2 regions of the Halomonas sp. WWR20 genome follow, and region 1 is predicted to be linked to the other one. Evidence: predicted binding sites of a transcription regulator. Region 1 holds the regulator's gene; the other holds the start of a gene.
The links. The regulator FliA, encoded in region 1, starts transcription of late flagellar genes. The targets are predictions, from matches to a motif close to CTAAAGTTNNNNNNNNNNCNGCCGATA.

Region 1 (5,704 bases):
CGGTGCCCGCCCCCGCTCGCGGCAGGTCCGGGCCCTGGTGCTGACCCCGACACGCGAACTTGCCGCCCAGGTCGGCGATAGCGTGAAAACCTATGGGCAGCACCTGCCTCTGCGCTCCCTGGTCATCTTTGGTGGCGTGGGCGCCCAACCGCAGATCGACGCCATGAAGCCCGGGGTCGATATCTTGATCGCCACACCGGGACGCCTGCTCGACCTGCACCAGCAGCGCCACGTCGACCTGTCCCAGGTCGAGATCCTGGTACTCGATGAAGCCGACCGCATGCTCGACATGGGCTTTATCCGAGATATTCGGCGCATTCTCGGCCTATTGCCGGCCAAACGTCAGAACCTGTTATTCTCAGCGACGTTCTCGGCGGAGATCCAGACGCTGGCCAACGGGCTGCTGAACGCGCCGAGCACTATCGAAGTTGCGCGGCGCAACACCACTGCCGAAACCGTCGATCAAGCCGTTTTTCGGGTCGACCGTGGCCAGAAGCGCGAGCTGCTCGCTCATCTGATCCAGACGCATCGCTGGTATCAAGTGCTCGTCTTTACACGTACCAAGCATGGCGCCAACCGGCTCGCCGAACAGCTTTCCAAGCAGGATATCCCGGCCATGGCCATCCATGGCAACAAAAGCCAGTCGGCACGTACGCGAGCGCTCGGCGCGTTCAAGGACGGCAGTTTGCAAGTGCTGGTGGCAACGGATATCGCAGCGCGCGGTCTGGATATCAGCGAACTTCCGCACGTCGTCAATTTCGAGCTGCCCAACGTACCCGAGGATTACGTGCATCGTATCGGCCGTACCGGACGCGCGGGCAGCGAAGGCCGAGCGATCTCTCTGGTCTGTATCGATGAAGACAAGCTACTTTCGGATATCGAAAAGCTGATCAAGCGCAAGCTGCCCAGCCATGTCGAGCCGGGCTTCGAACCCGACCCTAATGCCAAGCCCGAGCCCATCGAGAATGGTCGACGCGGTCAGGGGGGACGCCGTGAGGGTGGCGGCGGTCAGCGTCGCCAGGGCAATGGTGCTAGAAGTGGTGGGAATTCTGCCGCCAAGGGTCAACGCCAGGGCGCTTCCGAAAAGCCGGCACGTCGTCGCCAATCTCGAGGCACCGGTCACAACCACGGTTGATTCGTTCACGCCGCCAGCCGTGAGCGCAGCCGCGCCACGGCCTGGCTATGCAACTGACAGACTCGCGATTCGCTGACCCCGAGGACGGCCCCGATCTCCTTGAGATTGAGCTCTTCCTGATAATACAGGCCCAACAGCAGCTTTTCACGCTCCGGCAAGCCATCGATGGCGCTGATCAGCTGTTCGCGCTGGTCGCCCTGCAGCAGCGATTCCAACGGGGATAATGGTGTCCCCTCCCCCCCGGCTGCCGGCTCGCCGCTCTCCTCGACCACTTCATCGAAAGCCAGCAAGTGCCCGTTGTTGGCATCGATCAGCAATTGCTGATAATCCGTTAACGACATTTCCAGTTCCGCGGCAATCTCGCGCTCTTCGGCAGGTCGGCCGAAACGCTGTTCAAGCCGTCGAACCGCCTGGTCCAGCGCCCGCGCATTACGCCGCACGCTGCGGGGTATCCAGTCACGGCTGCGCAGCTCATCAATCATCGCTCCGCGGACACGTTGGCTGGCGTAGGTGGAGAAGCTGGCGCCCTGTCCAGTATCATAGCGCCCCAGCGCATCGAGCAGCCCAACCATGCCAGCCTGAATAAGATCCTCAATGTCGACGCTCGCCGGTAAACGCACCTGAAGCCCCAACGCATGGCGTCGTACCATGGGTAGATGTTGCTCAAGCAGTTGAGAGTGATTGATTTTGCCCTGTGCCGTATACATCGCCTCGCCTCGGGTCGGAGTTAGCTCAAGTTCAGTGACACATGACACTGATCCATGACCCCACGCTTGGCATTATTGACGCGACGGCGCATCTCCCAAGTCACGAATACCCGTTACTTCCAGCCCCTATTTTCCATTTTGTATCAATATGTATCGTATGCCAGGCAATGATCTCTTCAAACGGCATGGGTTTGGCGAAAAGATAGCCCTGCAACTGGTCGCACCCGTACTGCTGCAGCAGTAGATGCTGCTCGGTACTTTCGACCCCTTCGGCCACGACGATCAGGTTCAGCGCATGGGCCATGCGGATGATGGCATCGACGATATTGCGATCGTCGTCGTCGTCGACCATGTCCATGATGAAACTGCGATCAATCTTGAGAGTGTCGACGGGGAAGCGCTTGAGATAGCTGAGACTGGAGTAGCCGGTGCCGAAATCGTCAAGCGCCACCGAAGCGCCGGCTGCTCTCAGACGCGTCAACAGTTCAGCGGCTCGAGCCGGCTCCTGCATCAGCGAGCTCTCGGTAATCTCCAGGGAGATCTCTCCCGGCGAAACATGGTGATGGCGCATGATACGCTGCAGTTGATCGGCGAAATCGGATTCCATTAACTGACGGGCCGCAATATTCACGGCGATTTGCGATACGAGCCCTTTCGCCTTCATGCGCTGCAAGTCCTGACAGACCCGCTCAAGAATCCAGTAGCCCACCGGTACTATCAGCCCGGTATCCTCAAGCACCGGAATGAACTGGGCCGGGGACATGGGAGTATTGTCGGGGCCACGCCAGCGTAACAATGCCTCGAAACCGACCAGCTCGAAGGTACAAGCATCCACCTTGGGTTGGTAATGCAGCTGGAATTCCTCGTTCTCCCAGGCCCGGTTCAATGCACTTTCCAGCGAGAACCGGCTGAGTGTCGTTTCGTCGTCCCCCGACTTGAAAAAACGGATCGTGTTGCGTCCTTGATACTTGGCATTGGACAGAGCGACATCCGCGTTCTGCATCAGGATATCGGTGTTTTCGCCATCCTGCGGGTAGCTGGAGATGCCGATACTGGCGGTAATGAACACCGCATTGCGACCGAGCGTAAAGCGCTGACTGAGCGCCACCGAGATGCCATGCGCCACGACACGCTGATCTTCCTGGCTGCGCTCACCCTCCAGCACCACCGCAAACTCGTCCCCTCCCAGACGCGCCAGCAGTGCCGCCGAGTTCAATGCGACATGAATACGCCCGGCAACCTGCTTGAGCAATTCGTCGCCCTGATGAGGCCCCAGGCTATCGTTGATTTGCTTGAATCGGTCGAGCCCTACGAGCAACAGCTGAAAAGCTTGGCGTTTGCGGCAGGCTCTGCCCAGCCACTCCTGACAATGTGTACGGTTGGCAAGGCCCGTCAGTTGATCATGGTTGGCGAGATAATGCAGACGCTGCTGACGTTCCCGCTCCTCGGTAATATCGGACAGTACACCCACCATGCGCACCAACCGTCCTGCTTCGACGACCGGATAGCGCAGGTCATGAACCCAAACCACATTTCCATCGGGATTTAGCAGACGGTACTGCAGATCGACAGGTGCGGGATCCTGCATCCATTCATGACAACTGTCGGCGACTTTCTGGACCTGGGAGACATCCTCGGGATGGATATGTCGCATCCAGGCGCGCGCATCATCACTCAGCGTATCGAGCCCCACCCCCAGAATACGCTCGAAGGAGGGACTGATATATTCGTAGCGCCCTTTTTGCAAATCGTACACCCAAAAGACTTTGGGCACCTTGTCGATCAGCTCATGCAAGCGCGCCTCGCTTCTCTCGAGCGCAGCGTTCAGGCGCTGCTGTTCACTCACGTCCCGCGACACGATCAGTACGAAGCGTCGACCGGATACGTGCAATGGCACGAAACAGAGCTGCCAGTCGCAGCATCCCCCCCGGCAGTTCTGTCGCCAGGCGATATGCTGCCGACGTGTTCCCTCCAGCGCCTGCTCGAGCAGCTTCTGCAGTTGTGCACGCTGCCCCTTGGGCCATCGGTACGCCCAAGGCCGGCCAAGCGCCGTCTCGCTATCCACGTATCCCAACTGCATGCGGCCCTGGTGTGCCACGAAACATACCAGCCCCTGCTCATCGACGATTTCGATGCAGCCGTTCTGGGCGTCAATCAGCCCTGCGAGCAGGGCTCGCAACACATTGTCCTGTCGAGCGTAGGTGTAATGAGCAGCCACCTCACGAACGCCCCCATCTGTGTCGCCATTTATCAGGCGTTCGATAAGGGCCAGATCGTTGTTGGAATTCAGCAGCGCCATAGCAAGTTCCACAGTCCTGTCAGTGGATAAACGGCTCGGCCGCAAGCCAGTCTTTTATATACGTACAAGCCGACACGGACGGTCAGCTCTTATCCCTATCGACTGCTGGTGGCAAAACTGTAATTTCCCGGAGCGGCCACGCAAGTGGCCCAGCGCTCAACCGGCGGCATCACTGATAATCGACGATGACCTGCAGGCCTTTTACACGCATCGATGTTGCGTGTCTCACCCCAGACGACAGGCGAAAGCGAAAATACACCGCGCTATCAGCCGGCAAACCTGCCAGCGCCTCAGTGGTTCCCTGCCCTGCCGGTAGCGCCGTGCAGCGCGTCGGATGGCATAGCCATGCTTCCAGCACCGGCGTGACATCCGGTGGCGCCTGATAGCGCCAGCGCACCCGGGTGATACGGCCTCGATGTGCGGGGCTTTCGGCAGGAGGCTGCAGGTTCTTCGAGGTTTCGAGCCGTCCCGGCGTGGTCAGCAGCACGCTTTTGCCTTGAGCGACCCAACTGCCTGCCGCTGCCCACGCCGGAGACACTGACAACATACCCACCGCCAGGACAAGGCTCAGGGCATTCACCAGCCCCAGGGCAAGACGCGCCAGCCTCATTTAGTCATCCCCTGCTGATGAGTTTCACGTTCCTGCAGAATCAGCAGTTCGGTGTCGAGATACCGTGCAGCCGACTGCTGCAGGTTCTTGAGTAGGCCCGATGCCGGGGACAGCCCGGCATGCACCACCAGCAGACGCGACGGGCCATCTGCCAAGCGCAGCCGTTTCAGGGCCAGATAGGCACGACGAAAGCCGTCGGAGTCATGCTCGACCCACAGTGCCCAGCGTGCCTGCTGCTGCGCCAGGGTCGGCAGATGGGGATTACGCGTATCCAGCGGGACGACACGCCAGCCATGAGCATTGCCCACCCACCGGTGTCCCTGTCGTTGCCATCGCTGCAGCGCTTGCATTACACGCTGCGACGCGCCTGTCGAGACGCTGGGTAAGCCTACGGTCATGAGCATGCGTAGCTCCGCGGCGGGGGCCTCGGAGCTTACGACTCGAGGTGCTGCTGGCTTCGGTTCCCTCACCTCCTGGGCTTCAGCCCAGCGACGCAGCCCTGCGGCTTGGTCCAACGCACTCATTGTCCGGCCTCAAGGCCAGCCCCACCTAGATCTCGAAACACGTCGCACGCCGTCAGCAGCTGAACCAGCGCCTCGAGAAGCGTTATCGCCGAACGTGAACGGCGGCTGCCCAACAATCCCAGTAACTGGGCCCTGACATCCCGCGCCCAATCGCCTCGCTCCAAGTCGAGCCGGCTGGCGGCAGCGGCAAGTGAACCGGCCAGTAACAACTGCAATTCGGGGTCGCATGCCGAGCGCCCGCTATCGTCGATTCGCTGCCAGGCACGCTTGGTCAGAGCAGGCAGCTCCTCCTGAGCCAACTGGTGACAGAGCACTTGAAGTCGGACCGCGTCGACTCCCCCATCGGACGTGGCTGGAGACAGCCAGTAGCGCTGCGCCAGCCGTTGGCCGCTGTCGCACTCCGCCAATTCCCCCCACCAGGCCTGAACC
Region 2 (5,704 bases), on a different contig from region 1:
GGCTAGGCGTGAGTCCCACGACCAGGATAACCAGCGTATTGTTCATGATGAATCTCTATTAATAGATTTTTGAGCCGTAGGGAAACGAATAAAGGCGCATTCATAACACCCAAACAAGGATCGATGAGCGTCGGGGCTAGCCAGGATGAAATTGTCGGTTGAGTTTGTCGGGTTACAAGAATTACCAATGGGTTTCGAAAAACTCAAGTTATTATGAAGTTGGCTGCCGCGATTGAGGCTTATAAATGACTTCATTAATGTCAAGAGCGGCGTTTTAATGATGTTGTTAGTCATTATTCTGTAGGTGTATTAATGCTCTGTTAATTTTATATCGCTAGATAAACAATCTTGGTGGATAAGAGGTTGCGGATTAATGTAAAGCTTCCGTGCAGGGCTCAGGGAGCAGAACATGGCGGCACATATCATCGAACTTCTGCGGCGTTGGGTAACACGCCAGTCAGAGGAACACGGGGAATGGTTCAACGAGCGGCTGGCGATGCTGGCAGCCGGGGCACCTGAACGCGAGTTGCACATCGTGATGGGGCTGGCGCCTCGTCAACTAGGCAAGGCGGATCTGTCCTTGTCTCAAGAGGACCTGGCGGAAGCGGAGGCGATGCGCCCCGGTTGGTGTCCCAAGGGCTGGAGCGTGGACGGGGCGGCACGGGTGGCCGCGCTTCTCGCGCATCGGGGGGAGCGGACATTCGCCGGCAAATTCAAGGATTTGCGGCGTACGGCGGACGTGGGGGAACTGATGGCGCTTTATCGTGGCCTGCCGCTGTATCCCGAACCGGACAGCCTGGCGTTCGAAGTGGGGGAGGGGCTGCGTTCGAACATGCGTGCAGTCTTCGAGTCGATTGCCCATCACAATCCCTATCCGCGTGACCATTTCGACGAGCACCGCTGGAATCACATGGTGCTCAAGGCACTATTTGTCGGCAGCCGTCTTGCGCCGATTGACGGCCTGGATGAACGGGCGAACCCTGAGCTGGCCCGGATCCTGCTGGACTATGCGCATGAACGCTGGGCGGCGAAACGTCCCGTCTCGCCTGAATTGTGGCGCTGCGTGGGGCCCTTTGCCGATGACGTCGGCGCGTTTGACGATTTGCAGCGCGCCCTCGCGGGCAATGCCCAAGAGCGGGTTGCCGCTGCGCTGGCGCTTTCTTCCAGCCCCTCTGCGCAAGCCCGCGAGATTCTGGCTTCCACCTCGCTGATCAACGACCTCGACGCAGGCCGCATCAGTTGGGACACCCTGTCGACGACCGAGGCTGCCTGATGTTTATCGATCCCCACGCGCACATGATTTCCCGCACCACCGATGATTATGAAGCCATGGCGGCGGCCGGTGTCGTCGCATTGATCGAGCCGGCGTTCTGGCTGGGGCAGCCACGGACCTTCGTCGGCACCTATGTCGATTACCTGTCCACGATCGTGGGCTGGGAGCGGTTCCGCGCCGGACAGTTTGGCATTCGCCACTATTGCACCGTGGGCCTGAATTCCAAGGAAGCCAACAATGAGGAACTTGCCGAAGGCGTAATGGAATGGCTGCCACGCTTCGCGCTGAAGGAAGGCGTCGTCGCCATCGGCGAGATCGGCTATGACGAGCAGACGCCGCTGGAAGATAAATACTTCCGCGCCCAGCTGGAGCTGGCCCGCGAATTGAAATTGCCGGTCATGGTGCACACGCCGCATCGCGACAAGAAACGCGGCACGTCGCGCTCCATGGATGTCTGCGAGGAGATGGGGGTCGATCCGTCGTGGGTGGTGATAGACCATAACAATGAGGAAACCGTCGCCGAAACCCTGGAGCGGGGCTTCTGGGCGGGGTTCTCCATCTATCCATCGACCAAGATGGGCAATGCGCGCATGGTGGAAGTGCTCAAGCAGTATGGCGGAGAGCGCATCATCGTGGACAGCGCCTGCGACTGGGGAATCTCCGACTGCCTGGGGGTGGCCAAGACCGCCAGACTGGCGCTGGAGCAAGGCGTGTCGGAAGAGACGGTGCGCAAGGTGACCTATGCCAACGCGTTGGAGGTCTACGGCAAGAGCGGACAGATACGCGAGGAGGATTGGCTCAATCCGCCGGAGATCGATCAGCGAACGCTATTCGAGGGTAACTCGATCCTGCGTGGTGGACGCGAGCCACGCATCGAGACACCCGGAGAGCACCGTGCCGAAAACCTGCTGATCGAGTAGCAAGTAGAAGGTAGCGGAAAAGCCCAGCATTGACTGGGCTTAAAGCGACTTAAAGCGACCGGGCTTGCATCACGCCCGGGAGCTGATTCCCCCGAATCCCTTGCGCCGCGACTGGCCGGTGGGGCCGTAAAGTGTGCTGCCCGCCGCTTCCGACAGGAAGTTGATGGCCTTCTGATTATGCTCCAGACGCATGTTAATCATCAGGCCGTTCATGCGGTTTTTCTGCCGTGCCTGTTCGGCTAGCGTGCGCATGTCGCCCCAGTCATCGAGGCACTGGCTTTCCTGGGCGGCGCGTTCGGCGCCGCGCAGTCCTTCACCATGGCCCGAGGCGCGCTGAGCGGCTAGCCGGGCTTGCTCGTACTCTTCCATTTCCGCGGCAATGCGCTGTTTGTCGGCGGCAAGGCGCGACAACGCCTCGCCGTCGATTTGCCCCTGGGCAAGTTGCAGGTGCTCTTCGTCGAGCAGCGCGACGAACGATTCCAGGGCCGCCTTCTGGCGGCGCAGGCATTCACGGTAGTTCATGGAAGCTTCTATCCTCACTCGCCGAGCAGGTCTCGTACGCTCTGGATGAGACCATCGGCAATCTTGTCTGAACGAATATCGAGGCGGCCCTCGCTGATGGCCTGCCGAATTTCCGCAACGCGTGCCGTATCGATATCCTGGCCGGCATCGCCGGAAGCGGCCTGGCTGAGGGTGGTCACTGTTGCGGCAGTGGCGGGCGCGGTGCGCGTGGTGTCACTTACGGTTGACGTGCTGTTGCCGGACTTTTCCTGTCCCGGCAAGCGGGTCAATGACTGCAATGTGTCGATTTTCAAGGTTCTGGTCTCTTGAAAGCGGGCTTGTAGGAAGTATCGGCGCTGCAGGCCAAAGCTTTAGGGAAACTGCTCATAAATGTTTGCGCAGATGAGTTTCTGCGCTTCGAGCCCCTTGAGCGGCATGCGGCGCCGGTTTCCGGTAAAACAACAAGTCTAGCGCGTCGGCTAAAGGCTTTCGATAGCGACGTTGAATCGCTCAGAAGACGACATTGAGCCGGCTCTCTCCGCTTACCTGGGCATGCAGGATGTTGCCATCATCGGTGCGCACCCGTATCGAGGTGCCCATGCCGCCACTTTCAAGCGCCTTCGCCTCGCGAGTAATCCGAAACCCCGCCCCTTGCGCCACCAGAGTAACCGGCTCGCCACGCCTGACCAGATAACGCTCTCTTACCATCGAAGACTGCAAAGCGGTGCCGGCGGGGATGCGCCGAGTGGTGACGGCGCCGATGAGGGTTTGCGGGTCGTCCAGCCATTGCCGGGGCAGGCGGCTCTGGTCGGCGGTGTGCCACTCGAACATGTCCCGAGTCACCGTCGTGCCGGGGGCGATATCGCGGCTGGCGACCAGGTGGCGCGTGTTGATCGCCACCGTGGCTTGCATATAGCGCCGCTGTTCGCCGCACTGGACCCCGACGGTGACACGCCCCTGGGGCGGGCCTGAGCGAGGCAGAAACGGCTCGGGGTTGGCGCACTCCGGCAGGCGTGCCGTCGAGGGGCGTACCTCCACGCTGATATCTTCGCCTTCGGCCTGCGCATACAGAAACTCCTCGACCGCATTGATGACCGCCTGGTCGCTGGCCAGCGCGATGGGCGCCCAGCTCAGCGCGGCGATCAGGGCCATGAGAGGCAAAGCCACGATATGCCCGGCCAGATAAAGCGTCTTTCGCCCTTTGCGTGTGCTGGGTTGCGCCATGATAAGCCCCTCTTGCGCTGCCGATGTTCTGGCATGACATGCGCCGAGGACATCCAGGCGCACTGATGGGAAACGATTCTAGGCGCTGAGCGGGATTGCCAAAGGCGGAAATGACGCGCAATTGAGAGCCTGTTCCGGCGTTTGGGGTGACAGGGGGCGGGCTATTCTCCAGCCTGCACATCCTCCCGAACGGCGCGGGCCGCTGGAGACAAGACACCGGGACAGCAGGGATACCAAGAATGATCGATAAGCTTGACGGCGCACTGCGCTATCACCAGGAAGCACTCAATCTGCGCGCGGAGCGGCAGCAGGTACTGGCCGGCAACATCGCCAATGCCGATACGCCGAACTACAAGGCGCGCGATTTCGATTTCGCCAAGGAACTCGACCAGGTGATGACGCAGGGGCGGTCCAGTGCCAACGCGCTGTCGCTGAACACGACATCGAGCCGCCATGTGCCTGCCCAGGCCCACGGCGCGGGACTGGGGCGCGAGCTGCTCTACCGCGTGCCGGATCAGCCCAGTCTGGACGGTAACACCGTCGACATGGATCGGGAACGCAGCAACTTCACCGATAACGCAGTGCGCTATCAAGCCAATCTGACCATTCTCAGCCGTAAGATCCAAGGGCTGAAAACTGCAATGCAGCCGGAGTAAGCCCTATGTCGATGTTCAGTGTCTTTGAAATTTCCAGTTCGGCGATGAGTGCCCAGGCACAGCGCATGAACGTGACCGCCAGCAACCTGGCCAATGCCGACAGTGTGGCCGGCCCCGATGGCGAGGCCTACCGCGCCAAGCAGGTGATGTTCGAGACCGTCTCCCAGGGGGCGCATGGCACCGGTGGCGTGCGTGTGTCCGAGGTGGTGGAGGACGAGTCTCCGCTGCGTCTTGAATATCGCCCCGAGCATCCCCTGGCCGACGAGCAGGGCTATGTCTCGATGCCCAACGTCGAGCCGGTCAATGAAATGGTCAACATGATTGCCGCCTCGCGCTCCTATCAGGCCAACGTCGAGGTGCTCAACACCAGCAAGACGATGATGCTCAAGACCTTGACCATTGGCGAAGGCTAACGGAGACGCGACATGGCTAGCCCTATCGGCAGCAGCACCCTTGCCAACATCAATAATGTCGGCAGCACTGGTACCACCGGCACGGATACCGCGGGAGAGCTCAACGACCGCTTCATGACGCTGCTGATTACGCAGTTGAAGAATCAGGACCCGATGAGTCCCATGGAGAACGCGGAATTGACTTCGCAGATGGCGCAGATCAATACCGTCAGCGGCATTCAGGAACTCAATACCACGCTGGAAGGCATTACCGGACAGATCGAAGCGGGACAGTCACTGCAGGCCACCGCGCTGATCGGTCAGGGCGTACTGGTGCCGGGCAATGAGATCCGTGTGGGCTCGGACGCTGACGGCAATGTCGTGGCAACGCCGATCGGTATTGAGCTAGGAACCGATGTCGACAACATCAAGTTTACGATTACCGACGGTTCGGGCCAGGTGGTGGCACAACGCAACACCGAGTCGGTCAAGGCGGGCGTTCAGTCGTTCTACTGGGATGGCGTGCTCGATGATAAATCGAAGGCCGCTGATGGAAATGTTTATAAGGTTAGCCGCGTCGAGGCCACCGTGGGTGACGAGCCGGTGTCCTCCTATACCTTGCTCAACTATGGGCTGGTCAGCGGTGTGATGAAAGGTGACGGGGAGCCGCTGCTCGACCTGGGACCGAACATGGATGACGTCAAGCTGGCGGATGTCCGTCAGATTCTATAACCAATG

Region 2: the regulator FliA is predicted to act here: its motif matches at 3,043-3,069, upstream of flgM (flagellar biosynthesis anti-sigma factor FlgM).

The regions. Positions count from the first base shown of each region.
Region 1 is NZ_JBTRHR010000001.1:125,432-131,135, forward strand. It holds gene ACW4DH_RS00525 (DEAD/DEAH box helicase) at 1-1,135, shown strand, start outside; gene ACW4DH_RS00530 (RNA polymerase sigma factor FliA) at 1,141-1,842, opposite strand; gene ACW4DH_RS00535 (putative bifunctional diguanylate cyclase/phosphodiesterase) at 1,943-4,141, opposite strand; gene ACW4DH_RS00540 (flagellar protein FlhE) at 4,311-4,751, opposite strand; gene ACW4DH_RS00545 (hypothetical protein) at 4,748-5,155, opposite strand; gene flhF (flagellar biosynthesis protein FlhF) at 5,272-5,704, opposite strand, start outside.
Region 2 is NZ_JBTRHR010000003.1:39,165-44,868, forward strand. It holds gene ACW4DH_RS06590 (alkaline phosphatase family protein) at 1-46, opposite strand, end outside; gene ACW4DH_RS06595 (EboA domain-containing protein) at 410-1,273, shown strand; gene ACW4DH_RS06600 (TatD family hydrolase) at 1,273-2,193, shown strand; gene ACW4DH_RS06605 (flagella synthesis protein FlgN) at 2,263-2,715, opposite strand; gene flgM (flagellar biosynthesis anti-sigma factor FlgM) at 2,730-3,008, opposite strand; gene flgA (flagellar basal body P-ring formation chaperone FlgA) at 3,205-3,918, opposite strand; gene flgB (flagellar basal body rod protein FlgB) at 4,158-4,574, shown strand; gene flgC (flagellar basal body rod protein FlgC) at 4,580-4,987, shown strand; gene ACW4DH_RS06630 (flagellar hook assembly protein FlgD) at 5,000-5,698, shown strand.